DNA from 2 places in the Paenibacillus glycanilyticus genome. Region 1 is predicted to be linked to the other one. Evidence: a T-box and tRNA genes for the amino acid it is inferred to sense, from the RefSeq annotation. Region 1 holds a T-box; the other holds one or more tRNA genes.
The links. A T-box is a leader RNA that pairs with one kind of tRNA and senses whether it is charged. The one in region 1 lies ahead of trpS (tryptophan--tRNA ligase), so its partner is inferred to be a tRNA-Trp.
Positions count from the first base shown of each region.

Region 2: it has a tRNA-Trp gene. The T-box ahead of trpS (tryptophan--tRNA ligase) is inferred to sense a tRNA for this amino acid. The anticodon was not compared.

Region 1 covers NZ_CP195155.1:5,278,814-5,286,046, forward strand. Annotated here, with positions in the region: gene ACR9FF_RS23775 (AEC family transporter) at 1-397, opposite strand, end outside; gene ACR9FF_RS23780 (SCO family protein) at 401-1,030, opposite strand; gene cyoE (heme o synthase) at 1,076-1,951, opposite strand; gene gerQ (spore coat protein GerQ) at 2,346-2,948, shown strand; gene ACR9FF_RS23795 (hypothetical protein) at 2,952-3,284, opposite strand; gene ACR9FF_RS23800 (metal-dependent hydrolase) at 3,363-4,349, shown strand; gene ACR9FF_RS23805 (alpha/beta-type small acid-soluble spore protein) at 4,492-4,713, opposite strand; gene ACR9FF_RS23810 (DUF5325 family protein) at 4,844-5,026, shown strand; gene trpS (tryptophan--tRNA ligase) at 5,058-6,047, opposite strand; T-box leader at 6,117-6,386, opposite strand; gene ACR9FF_RS23820 (permease) at 6,517-7,233, shown strand, end outside.
Region 2 covers NZ_CP195155.1:1,285,540-1,292,772, forward strand. Annotated here, with positions in the region: rRNA gene ACR9FF_RS05745 (23S ribosomal RNA) at 1-1,304, shown strand, start outside; tRNA gene ACR9FF_RS05750 (tRNA-Asn) at 1,430-1,505, shown strand; tRNA gene ACR9FF_RS05755 (tRNA-Ser) at 1,509-1,599, shown strand; tRNA gene ACR9FF_RS05760 (tRNA-Glu) at 1,639-1,713, shown strand; tRNA gene ACR9FF_RS05765 (tRNA-Val) at 1,794-1,869, shown strand; tRNA gene ACR9FF_RS05770 (tRNA-Met) at 1,888-1,964, shown strand; tRNA gene ACR9FF_RS05775 (tRNA-Asp) at 1,999-2,075, shown strand; tRNA gene ACR9FF_RS05780 (tRNA-Phe) at 2,091-2,166, shown strand; tRNA gene ACR9FF_RS05785 (tRNA-Thr) at 2,193-2,268, shown strand; tRNA gene ACR9FF_RS05790 (tRNA-Tyr) at 2,276-2,359, shown strand; tRNA gene ACR9FF_RS05795 (tRNA-Trp) at 2,363-2,436, shown strand; tRNA gene ACR9FF_RS05800 (tRNA-His) at 2,459-2,534, shown strand; tRNA gene ACR9FF_RS05805 (tRNA-Gln) at 2,564-2,638, shown strand; tRNA gene ACR9FF_RS05810 (tRNA-Gly) at 2,644-2,718, shown strand; tRNA gene ACR9FF_RS05815 (tRNA-Cys) at 2,728-2,801, shown strand; tRNA gene ACR9FF_RS05820 (tRNA-Arg) at 2,820-2,896, shown strand; tRNA gene ACR9FF_RS05825 (tRNA-Leu) at 2,909-2,990, shown strand; gene ACR9FF_RS05830 (spore germination protein) at 3,157-4,617, shown strand; gene ACR9FF_RS05835 (Ger(x)C family spore germination protein) at 4,651-5,853, shown strand; gene ACR9FF_RS05840 (GerAB/ArcD/ProY family transporter) at 6,116-7,219, shown strand.

The DNA of each region.
Region 1 (7,233 bases):
TTACGATAATCTGAATCGACAGCGTATAAGGGTTCGCCGAGAAAGCAAGCTGATTTAGCGGAATCCCGTAATTGGCGCTGTTGTAGAACAGGACGCTGTTGCGCATCGCCCCGCGCATGCCCCCCTCCAGCCCGCGCAGCCGGACGGCGGCTTCCACGCAAGAAGCCTGCAGGGTCATAAACAGAATGACGAACAATAAGACTTGACCGATCAGGGCTGCCGAGATATCCGTTGTATAGAGCAAATTAAAAATGACGGATGGAGAAAATACATAAAAGTTCAGCTTCGACAAGGTTTTGATATCCAAAGAAAAAAGCCGCTGCATTGTGAAGCCAACAGCTATCATCAATGTGAGCGGCAGGACATTGCTCCATAATATGTGCCAAAATATGTCCATCGCTTATTCCTTCGCGAGCTGCTTCAAATCCGACACCAAGCTCTCGGGCGTAAGGGATTCATCGCTGCCGTTAATCCATTTGCGTATTTGGCCCTTCTTGTCAACGAGCGTAATGACATTCATATGTATGAATGAATTGTTGGCCTCATCCTTCTTCACGCTGACGCCAAAATCTCTTGCCAGCTTGATCGAGGCTTCCTCATCATCGCCGCGCAGAAAGTCCCAGCCCCCTTCATCCAGCTGCGCAAAGTTGCGGGTTGCGAAGTCTCGAATGACATCAGGCGTATCATGAGCCGGATCGAAAGTAATCGAGATCAGCTCGGCTTTCGTGCCGAGAAGCCCTGCTTCACGGAGTTGGTCCTCTGCCTCGGAGATCATAAACGTTGTTGGAGGGCATACATCCGGACAGCTTGCCCAATAGAAGTAGACCAGCCTCGCTTTTCCGTTTGTGGAATCCAGCGAAACCTCATTGCCGTTAATATCTTTCAATGCAAATGACGGAGCAGCCATTTGAACGGGCATTTTACTGCCGCCGCTCGACTGCGAGTAGTTCGTAATGAATAAATAAATGCCCATTGCCAAGCAAAGCGCCAGTACAGCGAATTTGAAGCTGTGCTTTTTGAGAAATGCCATTTCGGTTCTCGTCCTCCCTAAAAGGAATCATCCTGGCTAAACAGATTACTTCACGGTATTTGCCATCATTACAATAAAGACAACCATTAAATAGTTAACGGAAATAAGGAAGTTAACCTTCGCCCATTTCTCGGTATTTTCCGCTTTTATGCCTCGAATCGTATGAACAGCCCAAACAACCCCGGCAATCACAGACAGGATCAGAAATACAATGCCCGTGTATCCGTAGGTGTATAGCAGTACACAGGTTGGAATCAGAAGGACGACATACGGAATCATTTGCAGCTTCGTCCGTTTAATCCCTTTCACCACCGGCAGCAGCGGGAAACCGGCTGTACGGTATTCCTCTACCCGGCGGATAGCAAGCGACCAGAAATGCGCCGGCTGCCACAGGAACAAGAAGGCAAACAGCAGCCATGCTCCCATATCCACTTCATTCGTCACCGCGCAATAGCCAAGCACCGGAGGCATTGCCCCGGAAATACCGCCAATCGACGTGCTCCAGGTGGACGTGCGTTTCAACCAGATTGTATAGATGAAGATATAAACAAACCAGCCTAAAAAACCAAGCCAGCCCGTAACCGGATTTACCAGAACAAACAATATCGCAAGGCCGATGATGCCAAGAACGATGCCGTATCCGAGCACAAAACCAGGCTGCAAACGGCCCATCGGCAATGCGCGGTCTTTCGTGCGCTCCATCTTCTTATCCAGCTCTCGGTCCCAATAATTATTAATGACGCAGCCCGAACCTATCGTAATCGCTGAGCCAATAACGACCCACAGCAATGTCAGCCAGTCAATATCCCATTTTGAAGCGACCCAGAAACCGCCAATTGCGGCAAATACATTAAGCCGGAGCAGCCGTGGTTTGGTTAATGCAATTAAATCTTTCAACACGAAGCGAGCCTCCCGAGTTATGCAACAAGGCACGCAAGCACGCGCGCCTATACATTTTCATTGATGAATCGTTCTTAATCATACAGAAAAATAGATGCCATGACAACGTTAGGAGCCATTGTTCATCAATTCGCCATTCAAATTGTGACAATAAATGTGTAACCCTTTTGACCGCCCTTCAATACTATAGGTATGTAGTCAAGTGCCCAGCTCTGTATAGGTTGAAGGGGAGCAAAAGAGCCCGAACATACGGCAGTCGTCAGCATTAGAATCCCGGAGGCTTTGAGGCTACGCAAGCAAAAAAGGTTTCTTTTAACAGAGCGCACGCGACAAGGAATAACCAGAAAGTAGAATTTGTCAACGAATGTATGGATCAATCAACAAATTTCAAAGATTGAAAGCGAGGATCAACAGCATGTCTTACGGTTATGGTTACAAAAATGCAGTAAGTCCGGCTAGCACTGGCGGTTACGGTGGAGTAAGCCCATTTGCAGGCGGCGGTTACGGCGGCTTCCCAACCGGCGTGTCTCCTGCCGCAACAATGCCTAATATGGCAATGCCTATGCCTGTAATGCCAGGTATGCAAGGTATGCAAGGTATGCCAGGCATGCCAACTATGCAAGGTATGCCAGGTATGCCAGCTCAAACGCTTGGAACGCAATCGCCTCCGCAGGTGCCTAGCGGTTCGTTCATTACGCCAACAGGTGGAAACATTGTAACAGTGGGTGTGGAAGAATCTTATGTAGAGAACATTTTGCGCCTTAACCGCGGCAAAATGGCTACTTTCTACATGACTTACGAGAACAACCGCGAATGGAACGCCAAAGTATTCCGCGGCATTATTGAAGCAGCCGGCCGCGACCATATTATTATTAGCGATCCTTCCACCGGCATGCGTTACCTGCTGCTCACTTTGAATCTGGATTATGTAACGTTTGAAGGCGAAATCGCGTATGAGTATCCGTTCCAAGGCGGTACCATTACGAATACGACTCCGCTGACGAACCGCGAAGGCTAAGCGCTACCCTGCATTTGAGCCAGCCCCCGCCGGCTTGAATGTCCATACATGCATTTTGTCCGCACCGCCGGGAATCCATTCGGCAACCCGGTACCAAGAAGAACGCTCATCGCAGCGTTCTTTTTTTATGGCTTCGGCTTCGGCTTCGGTTGCGGCCGTCCAGATCTCCACAAACAAGTTGAATTGATCGGTTCCTTCATATAATTGGACGCTGCGCCCCGATTCCTTCATTAATGTATTTACATAGGCTAAATAAACATCCCTCTCGCCCGCCGCGATTTTATATTCCGCAAAGCAAATGTACATGATCGTCATTAACCCCTTTCTATTTACCATTGATAAAGTAAAGCTCCTCCGTTGATACTACAGCTAATTGACTCAAAGCCCCCGCAATCATTTTTAGGAGGTCTTGCCGTGGACACAGGAACGCATCTTGTTATGGGGATCGGACTCGCCGGACTGGCTTGCGTCGATCCCGTTGTCGCCAACAACCCATCCATCTTCGCCGCTGTTTTGGTCGGAACCATCATCGGCTCGCAGGCTCCGGACTTTGACACCTTTCTGAAGCTGAAAGGAAATGCCAGCTATATCCGGAACCATCGAGGCATCTCCCATTCCTTACCGGCTATCGCCATCTGGACGATCCTAATTACGGGATTGCTTCAGCTCGTTTACCGGGGCAGCCTGCCATGGCTGCATGTCGGGTCCTGGGTGCTGTTAGCCGTCTGCCTTCACGTATTCACCGATTTGTTTAACGCTTACGGAACCCAAGCCATGCGACCGTTTACCGAGAAATGGATTTCATGGAATATCATCCATATCTTTGACCCGGTTATCTTCGCTACTCATGTCATTGCGATATTGATTTGGGCGTTTGGCCTTGCTAGTCCCGTTGCCATCTTTCCGGTTTTGTACCTGTTTACCATCATCTATTATACATGGCGGACGCTGGCACACAGAAGTACGCTCCGCAGGCTCCATTCCCTGGACCCTGAACCGGATGGAACACAAGGCTATATCGCCATTCCAACGATCTCGCTGTCGCATTGGAATATCGTAAAGCGAGCTGCCGACGGCAGCTTTGTTATCGGGGACCTTCGCGGGAACAAGCTCAGATGGCTGGACAATGTCCGCTGCTCCGATCATCCTGCCGTAGCCAAATCCAGAAACGACAACGCGATTCGCAGCTTTTTGTATTTCACCAAATTTGCTTGCGCCGAAGTGAAGGAGCATCCTTGGGGTTATGAAGTCCGCTGGTCGGATGTCCGTTACCGGCATCGCAAGCAATTTCCGTTTGTTGCCGTACTGCTCATGAACAAGGAATACGAAACGGTTGGCTCGTATGTCGGTTGGTTAAGCGACGACCGCTTAACGAAACGGCTGCGCATGAACTCTTATTAACTTGACGAAGGATGGCCCCTGACGCACAATAAGAAGGGGCTTTTTTTTTGTTATCATGCTGGCTTGTTGCACATGGAAAAAGCTCAAGGTTTTACCCTTGAGCTTCTTGGCTTCCATTGAAGCGTTGTGTATTTATAAACGTTTAGCGGAAGCTGCCGCCGGACAATTGTTGTTCAGCGATTTGGACAAGTTTCTTCGTGATATATCCGCCCAGGGAACCTGCATCGCGAGATGTGACGTTACCGTAGTAACCGTCCGCTGGGATTTGTACGCCAAGCTCCGAAGCAGCTTCCATTTTCATTTGGTTAAGAGCGGCTTGTGCTTGTGGAACCACCAATTGATTGCTCGATTTGTTGCTAGCCATGCTGATAATCTCCCTTCAGTTAAGAGCTGTGATGTTTTGCAAGCTTGCAAGCTTATTATGAGCATGTTGACGCAAAATATGCTAAGCTCAAAAAAATATTATTAAGCATCCGTAAAGGAGAGTTAACACCTTGTCTAAACCACTGTCTTTGTTCTTCGCTATCGTCTCTGTGCTGCTTATGTGCGCTACCGCGATTTCGATATCTTTTAACGCCTGGCTGGCCATACTGTTTGCGATTCTCACTCTGTGCATGATTGGCGGAGGTTTTGTTGTAAAAGCAAGAATCCGACGCCGTAACGAAAATAAAGGCTGACGCTTAATAGCGCCAGCCTTTTGTTTTATGATTATCCGCGCGGTGCAAGGAAGCCCATTTTTTCTTTGACGCCGGCAAGCGTGCGGTCCGCAAGCTCCGATGCGCGCTCTGCGCCTTGCTTCAGGATCGCATGGATCTCGCCGGATTCGCGGATCGCTTTGTATTTCTGCTGCAGAGGCTCAAGAACATTGACGACCTGCTCGGCCAGATCCTTCTTGAACGGCCCATAGCCCTGACCTTCGTAACGGGCTTCTACCTCGGCAATTGTCATGTTCGCGCAATGCGAGTAAATGCTGATCAGGTTGCTGATCTCCGGTTTGTTCGCCGGATCGTATTTCACCTCGCGGCCGGAGTCCGTAGTGGCGCGGCTGATTTTTTTGCGGATGACGCTTGGCTCGTCAAGAAGGGCAATATAGCTGCCGGCATTCGGATTGCTCTTGCTCATCTTCTTGCTCGCATCGTCAAGCGACATGATTCTTGCCCCAGTCTTCGGAATATAAGGCTCGGGAACCGTGAAGTATTCTCCGAATCGGGAATTAAAGCGGCTTGCCAGGTCACGGGTAAGCTCCAGATGCTGCTTTTGATCGTCGCCTACCGGAACAAGGTCCGCATTGTACACCAGAATGTCCGCGGCCATAAGCGAAGGATAAACGAACAACCCCGCGCCAACCGATTCCTTGCCCGCAGACTTGTCTTTGAATTGCGTCATGCGCTCAAGCTCGCCCATACCCGTAAGAGTCGTCATAATCCAGCCCAGCTCGGCATGCGCGCGCACATGGGACTGCACGAAAATGTTTGATTTAGCCGGGTCGAGGCCCGCAGCGATAAACAATGCCGCAACCGATTCGATCTGCTCACGGAACATAGCCGGCTCCTGAGGCACGGTAATCGCATGAAGATCCACGACCATAAAGAAGCATTCTTCCGTTTCCTGAAGCTTCACGAAGTTCTGCATGGCGCCGATATAGTTGCCAAGCGTAAGCTGTCCGCTCGGCTGAATGCCAGAAAGTACTTTTTTCATAAAAGTTCGTCCCCTTCTCTTCTTCTAATCCGTTACTAATGCGTATGTGAACGCAAAAAATCCCCCGCCGCAAGGGACGAGGGAACCGTGGTGCCACCCTAATTTACTCGTTGCTTCCCGCGGATATCCGATATTCATCGGACGGGCTAAAGACAACAAGCCTTCATTGTTCCGTAACGGGGAACGGCCGGATAAGCATAGACAGCACTTCAATAGTCTGTGTTCCGCTATCGGCTCCGGGATCCATTCAGCAATCAGGCTTGCACTGGCTTGCACCGTCCGCCAGCTCTCTGTTACGCATTAACCCCTGTGCTTACTTGTTCCCTTCATCGCCTTTCGTACCCTGATTATAGCGCAAGTCTCTACCGCCATGTCAAGCCCGGCCTTCAAAAGTTGTCCTATAGCGGCCAAGCCCAGCATAAGCTGGTTACTAACGTAATCATTTCCTGGTACAAAGAGAGGTTGGCTCATGCTGAACATGTTATTCCGATTCGGGACCCCGCTGCTGGGTATCGGATGTCTTGCGATGGTTTGCCTAATACTGGCTGGACAACCCTGGACCCTCGCTCTGCTCGAGTCCGATGGCGCGCAAGAGTTCAAAATTGTGTTTTTAAGCATTATATTAGAAGCTTTTCCATTCATCCTGCTTGGCGTTATTTTCTCTGCCCTGCTCCAGGTGTTCGTGACTGACGAGATGATCCGGAGGCTGACGCCCAAGCACCACATGGTTGGTATTCTTTTTGGCGCACTGCTTGGTCTCGTATTCCCGTTATGCGAGTGCGGGATGATTCCCGTCGTGCGGCGCTTAATCCGGAAAGGCATGCCCGCTTATATCGGAATTGTGTACTTGCTGGCCGGCCCCATTATTAATCCGATTGTCTTTACTTCCACTTACGCCGCTTTCCGCTTGGAGCCGCAAATGGCCTACGACCGCCTTATCATCGCCTTTATCGTTACCGTTATTATCGGCCTTCTTCTTCACCGGTTCATGAAAGGCAGCCCTCTTAAAGAATCATCCGGCAACATCCCTGCGCATCGCCATGAGCATGAACATAATCATCACCATGACCATCATGACCATCATGAGCATGCCCCCAACCCGGTTAAAAAAAGCCGGCGGCTGTCGGCAACGCTTAGCCATGCTTCGGACGAGTTTTTTGACATGGGCAAATATTTGATCTTTGGC
Region 2 (7,233 bases), 2.8 Mb from region 1:
AGCCTCTAGCCAGGTGAAGGTGCCCGTACCGCAAACCGACACAGGTAGGCGAGCAGAGCATGCTAAGGCGCGCGGAAGAACTCTCGTTAAGGAACTCGGCAAAATGACCCCGTAACTTCGGGAGAAGGGGTGCCTCGGTAGGGTGAATAGCCCGAGGGGGCCGCAGTGAAAAGGCCCAAGCGACTGTTTAGCAAAAACACAGGTCTGTGCGAAGCCGTAAGGCGAAGTATACGGGCTGACGCCTGCCCGGTGCTGGAAGGTTAAGGGGAGCGGTTAGGAGCAATCCGAAGCTGTGAACCGAAGCCCCAGTAAACGGCGGCCGTAACTATAACGGTCCTAAGGTAGCGAAATTCCTTGTCAGGTAAATTCTGACCCGCACGAATGGCGTAACGACTTGGGCGCTGTCTCAACGAGAGATCCGGTGAAATTTTAATACCTGTGAAGATGCAGGTTACCCGCGACAAGACGGAAAGACCCCATGGAGCTTTACTGCAGCTTGATATTGGACTTTGGTACGATCTGTACAGGATAGGTGGGAGCCTGAGAAGCATGAGCGCCAGCTTGTGTGGAGGCGACGTTGGGATACCACCCTGATCGTATCGGAGTTCTAACCTGCTACCCTGAATCGGGTAGAGGGACCGTGTCAGGTGGGCAGTTTGACTGGGGCGGTCGCCTCCTAAAATGTAACGGAGGCGCCCAAAGGTTCCCTCAGAATGGTTGGAAATCATTCGGAGAGTGCAAAGGCATAAGGGAGCTTGACTGCGAGACCAACAAGTCGAGCAGGGACGAAAGTCGGGCTTAGTGATCCGGTGGTACCGAATGGAAGGGCCATCGCTCAACGGATAAAAGCTACCCTGGGGATAACAGGCTTATCTCCCCCAAGAGTCCACATCGACGGGGAGGTTTGGCACCTCGATGTCGGCTCATCGCATCCTGGGGCTGAAGTAGGTCCCAAGGGTTGGGCTGTTCGCCCATTAAAGCGGTACGCGAGCTGGGTTCAGAACGTCGTGAGACAGTTCGGTCCCTATCTGTCGCGGGCGCAGGAAATTTGAGAGGAGCTGTCCTTAGTACGAGAGGACCGGGATGGACGTACCGCTGGTGTACCAGTTGTTCCGCCAGGAGCACCGCTGGGTAGCCAAGTACGGACGGGATAAGCGCTGAAAGCATCTAAGCGTGAAGCCCCCCTCAAGATGAGATTTCCCAATTAGTAAGACCCCTTGAAGACGACGAGGTTGATAGGTTCGGGGTGGAAGCACAGCAATGTGTGGAGCTGACGAATACTAATCGGTCGAGGGCTTATCCTAAACAACCCCCAAAAAGTGAAGTTAAGCGTTGCAGCTTATTCCGATTACTTTTCGGGGACCCCGCAAGAAACTTAAGGAATTCATAATTTCGCATCCAGTTTTCAAGGCGCAAGCTTTGAATGTATTCCCTGATAGCTCAGTTGGTAGAGCACTCGACTGTTAATCGAGTTGTCACAGGTTCGAGTCCTGTTCGGGGAGCCATATAGAGAGGTGTCCGAGTGGTCGAAGGAGCACGATTGGAAATCGTGTAGGCTCTAACCGGGTCTCGAGGGTTCGAATCCCTTCCTCTCTGCCATAATATTTCTTACATAGCTGATTGCTACGTAATAAGCAAGGCCCGTTGGTCAAGGGGTTAAGACACCTCCCTTTCACGGAGGTAACAGGGGTTCGAATCCCCTACGGGTCACCATCTTTACAAAAAAGAAACAAAAAAGTTCTTGCCAAGCCGACTTGAATGTGATATATTATAAAAGTCGCTCGAGAGAATATGGAGGCTTAGCTCAGCTGGGAGAGCATCTGCCTTACAAGCAGAGGGTCGGGGGTTCGATCCCCTCAGCCTCCACCATATATGTTTTAAAAATGACGCGGGGTGGAGCAGCTCGGTAGCTCGTCGGGCTCATAACCCGAAGGCCGCAGGTTCAAATCCTGCCCCCGCAACCAAAACTTTATCTTCGGTTTTTACCGAGAACGATGTGGAGCTGTGGTGTAGAGGCCTAACATGCCTGCCTGTCACGCAGGAGACCGCGGGTTCGAATCCCGTCAGCTCCGCCATTTAATCAAACATCAGGCTCGGTAGCTCAGTTGGTAGAGCAGAGGACTGAAAATCCTCGTGTCGGCGGTTCGATTCCGTCCCGAGCCACCATGTTAGATGGTTGGAAAAGTTAATATGCCGGTGTAGCTCAGTTGGTAGAGCAACTGACTTGTAATCAGTAGGTCGTGGGTTCGACTCCTATCGCCGGCACCATTTTTACGGAGGGTTAGCGAAGTGGCCAAACGCGGGAGACTGTAAATCTCTTCCTAACGGTTCGGTGGTTCGAATCCATCACCCTCCACCATTTAGGGGCATAGTTTAAAGGTAGAACAAAGGTCTCCAAAACCTTTGGTGTGGGTTCAATTCCTGCTGCCCCTGCCAGATAATTTTTATAGTGAGTATGGCGGTCGTGGCGAAGGGGTTAACGCACCGGTCTGTGGCTCCGGCATTCGTGGGTTCAAGTCCCATCGATCGCCCCATTTTCACTAAAGTTTAAAAAGTTTTCTGTTGGGGATTAGCCAAGCGGTAAGGCAACGGACTTTGACTCCGTCACTCCAAGGTTCGAATCCTTGATCCCCAGCCATTTATGCGGAAGTGGCTCAGCGGTAGAGCATCGCCTTGCCAAGGCGAGGGTCGCGGGTTCGATTCCCGTCTTCCGCTCCATAATTAGGTGGCGCCATAGCCAAGTGGTAAGGCAGAGCTCTGCAAAAGCTTTACCCCCAGTTCGAGTCTGGGTGGCGCCTCCACAATTATTTCAATAAAATGTGCCCTTAGCTCAGCTGGATAGAGCGTTTGACTACGAATCAAAAGGTCAGGAGTTCGAATCTCTTAGGGCACGCCATATTTATCAAATGCCGGTGTGGCGGAATGGCAGACGCGCGCGACTCAAAATCGTGAGGGAAACCGTGGAGGTTCGAGTCCTCTCACCGGCACCAATATTGAAATGATTGCGCTGATTGTACTTTGTACGGTCAGCGTTTTTTGCATGTTTATATACTTTACGAGCACCTGGCGGACTAACCTCCGACGGGTGCTTTTTGTTTATATCGATTGGCGTATGACCATACTGATAATTATCAAATACGGGTGATGTGATGCAGCATGAGTCAGATCGATATTACAACGATTAAAGAAAAACTCGGTAACAGTAACGATATTATTTTTAAAGAATTCCAAATTGAATATGGTGGCAATTCTCGAACAGTGAATTTGTTTTATGCGGATGGACTAGTAAACACGGACTCTGTTCAGGATTTTATATTGGAGACTCTGATGGTGGAGTTTCCGAATCTTAATACGAATCAGCATCCTTTTCTGGACTTGCTGACCGCGGGAGAAATAGAAGAAGTGACATCGACGGATACGATGTACTATAACCTGTTTTCCGGCCATGTCATTCTTATATGGGACAGCAATAAAATATTGTCCATTGCTATGAATGGAATTAAAGACCGTGCGGTTTCAGAGGCCATGACGGAAACGGTAAGCCGCGGCCCCAAAGAGTCGTTTACGGAATCCATTCGCACAAATACGGCACTGGTCAGAAGGAAAATTAAGAATCCCGATTTGTGGCTTGAAAATATGAGAATCGGGAAAATGACCCAGACTAGTGTTTCCATAATGTATATAAAAGGTATTGTGAGCGATAAGATCTTGGAAGAGGTTCGTAACCGATTATCCAGAATAGATATTGACGGGATTCTGGAAAGCGGCTATATCGAAGAGCTGATTCAGGATTCCGCTTATAGTCCATTTCCGACCATGTACAATTCTGAACGGCCGGATGTTATCGCTGCGGAACTGCTGGAAGGCAAAGTGGCGATATTGGTGGATGGAACGCCTCATGTGCTTGTGGTTCCCGCTTTGTTCATTTCCTTCATGCATTCTGCGGAGGATTACTATCAACGCGCCGATATCAGCTCGCTGATCAGGATTCTCCGCTTTGTAGGCATCTTTATCGCTCTGTTAGGGCCATCGCTTTATATAGCCATCACGACCTTTCATCAGGAAATGCTCCCTACTCAGCTGCTCATTGGACTTGCGGCCCAACGGGAAGGGATACCTTTTCCCGCATTTATCGAGGCGTTGATTATGGAGATTACGTTCGAGATCCTGCGTGAAGCCGGGGTTCGGATGCCTAGAACAATGGGTCAGGCTATTTCGATTGTCGGCACCTTGGTTATCGGACAGGCAGCTGTGGATGCGGGGATTGTTTCCGCTGCGATGGTAATAGTGGTATCCATCACGGCTATATCAAGCTTTGTTGTGCCAGCCATGAATATGTCCATTTCCATCCGCATGATCCGATTCGCGTTAATGGGGCTGGCTGCGTCCTTTGGTTTATACGGGATAATTCTAGGCATTTTTGCGCTCGTGCTTCATTTATGCAGTCTCCGTACCTTCGGAGTACCGTATATGAGTCCATTTGGACCGTTTATTGCCGAGGATACGAAGGATACCTTATTCCGGCTACCGCACTGGGCCATGCGGAAACGGCTGCGTCTAATTAGTCAGAATAATATTACCCGAGGCAATAACAAGCTTCCCGGGCCGAAGCGGTAATCGAGAATAAAGGCAACGAGATGAGGAATTGCGATGATGATGCGGAGAATATTAGTTCCCTTATTGTTTGTTTTAATAGTGATGACGCTGACTGGCTGCTGGAATCGCCGCGAGCTTAATGATCTGGCGATTGCCGTGGCAATCGGAATCGATAAGGATGGGGAGAATCAATATCAGGTGTCAGTTCAGGTCGTTGACCCGGGAGAGGTTGCCGCAAACAACAGAACGATGACGCGGACTCCCGTTACGTTTTACCAAGCGAGGGGACGAACCATATTTGAAGCCATACGCAAAATGACTACGGTATCGCCGAGACCTATATATTCTGCCCACCTTCGGATGTTAGTCATCGGCGAGGAGTTAGCCAAAGAAGGGATTGCGGATGCTCTTGAATACATGTCCAGATATTATGAGCATCGCACCGATTTCTACATCACCATTGCAAGAGAGACTACCGCAGCAAGCACGCTGAAAATATTAACCCATTTGGAAGCTATCCCTGCCAATCAGATGTATTCTTCTTTGCTTAACTCGCAGAAGCAATGGGCGCCAACCGCATCGATAACGCTGGATCAGCTCATTATGGATATCGTTAGAAAAGGCAAACAACCGGTTGTCACCGGACTCCGCCTGAGAGGTGACCGCGAAAAAGGCGAAAGCAGGGAGAATGTTGAAAAAATTGCTTCACCCGCACACCTGCAGTATTCGGGCATGGCTGTTTTTAACGAGGATAAGCTTGTTGGATGGTTGAATGAAGGAGAAAGCAGAGGCTACTCTTTTATTCACAACGATGTACATAATACGGTCGGGGTTCTTAAGTGTCCCGAGGGCGGGAGAATGACAATTGAGGTCATTCGTTCGAAAACGACAACCAAAGCCAGGTTTGTAAACGGAGAACCGGAAATACATATAGGGATTCGTACCGAGGGCAGCATTGGCGAAGTGTTGTGTAAAATCGATCTGACTCAAAAATCGTCTATTTATGAGTTGGAGCACGAAAGCGCGGAAGCGATACGGGGGTTTGTACAGAAAACAATCCATCAGGTTCAGGAAAAATACAAAGTGGATATATTTGGCTTTGGAGATGTCGTTCATCGCGCGAATCCTTCCTATTGGAAAAGTGTTGAGAATAATTGGGATGCCGTCTTTCAGAAGATGCCGGTCAAGTTAGACGTTGTGGTAAATATCCGGCAGACCGGTACGGTTAGTAACTCGTTTATGCAAGAAATGAAGTAAGAAGGAATTAGCAACTATGATGAAATATATATGGCTATTCGCAGCCGCAGCTGTAATTATTCTGATTGAAGTGCCGTCATTGAGGAAGAGAAAGCTGAGGAAGGATCTTTGGGTATTCTTTTGCCTGCTGGGGTTAGGTATCTTACTGGTGATTATGAGGTTCCTCAATTTACATATTCCTAATCCGGTAAATGGGCTCGATTATATGCTGCGGCCGCTGGCCGAGGCGATTTTTCAAAATTTAAGCGGGAGGTGATGAAGGATGCTCGAGAAGGGAAAAATAAGTCACCGGCAGCTGACCGTTCTTACGCTTCTGTATACGATTGGCACCTCCATCCTGATCGTTCCTTCCATTATGGCCGTATTCTCCAAACAAGACGGCTGGATTGCATGCCTTATAGGAACAGCGGCCAATCTTCTAACCATATTGATTTATAGCGCGCTGGCCGGCCGCTATCCCACATTAACGCTTGCGGAGTTTAGCGAGAAGATATTGGGGAAGTGGCTAGGAAAGGTTATTTCGTTGTTTTTCCTTTCTTTTATCTTTTTGTTGTCTTCTTTCCTGCTTCGCGTCGTAGGGAATTTCATGACGACCCATATTATGCCGAATACGCCAATCGAAATAACGATTATTTTATTCATGGCTGTGGTGGTTTACGCGGTTCGGCTTGGTATTGAAACAACGGCTAGGGCAGCGGAGATTTTCTTGCCGTTTGTAATCGCATTGTTTCTATTCCTTACTTTCTTCCTGTTGCCCCAGATTAGAATAGATCGGGCTGAGCCTGTTTTCGAGAATGGAATAAAACCAATCCTGCTAGGCGCGTTTTATTATTTTAATCTTCAAGAACAGGTTATTCTCATGATGCTGGTTCCTTATACGAACAGGCCGAAAAAAGCAAGAAGCGCCTTGCTGGCGGGAACCTTGCTCGGCAGCGTGGTTATTATCGTTAGCGTACTGCTGTCGACGCTGGTACTGGGTACCGAATTCACGCAGAGGAATATGTATGCCAGCTATACCCTGGCGAAGCAAATCAGCGTGGGGAACTTTCTGCAGAGAGTCGAGGCCATGCTGGCAATTATATGGTTGATCACGATTTTTTTCAAAACGGTGGTTTGCATGTACGCCGTAACGCTTGGGACAGCCCAGACGCTGAGGTTGAAGGAATACCGTACGCTGACCTTGCCATTTGCCCTGCTGCTTGTTTTCTTGTCTCTCCTTGTCTACGACAATATCGTTAGCTTTATTGCGTTTACGCCTAAGGTTTTCTCCGTGTATGCGACTATCTTTATGGTCCTTATCCCGGCAGGACTATTAGGCATAGATGCGCTGCGTTCCAGCATGAAAGGGAACCAAACCTCATCATGAAGGTGCTGACTCTT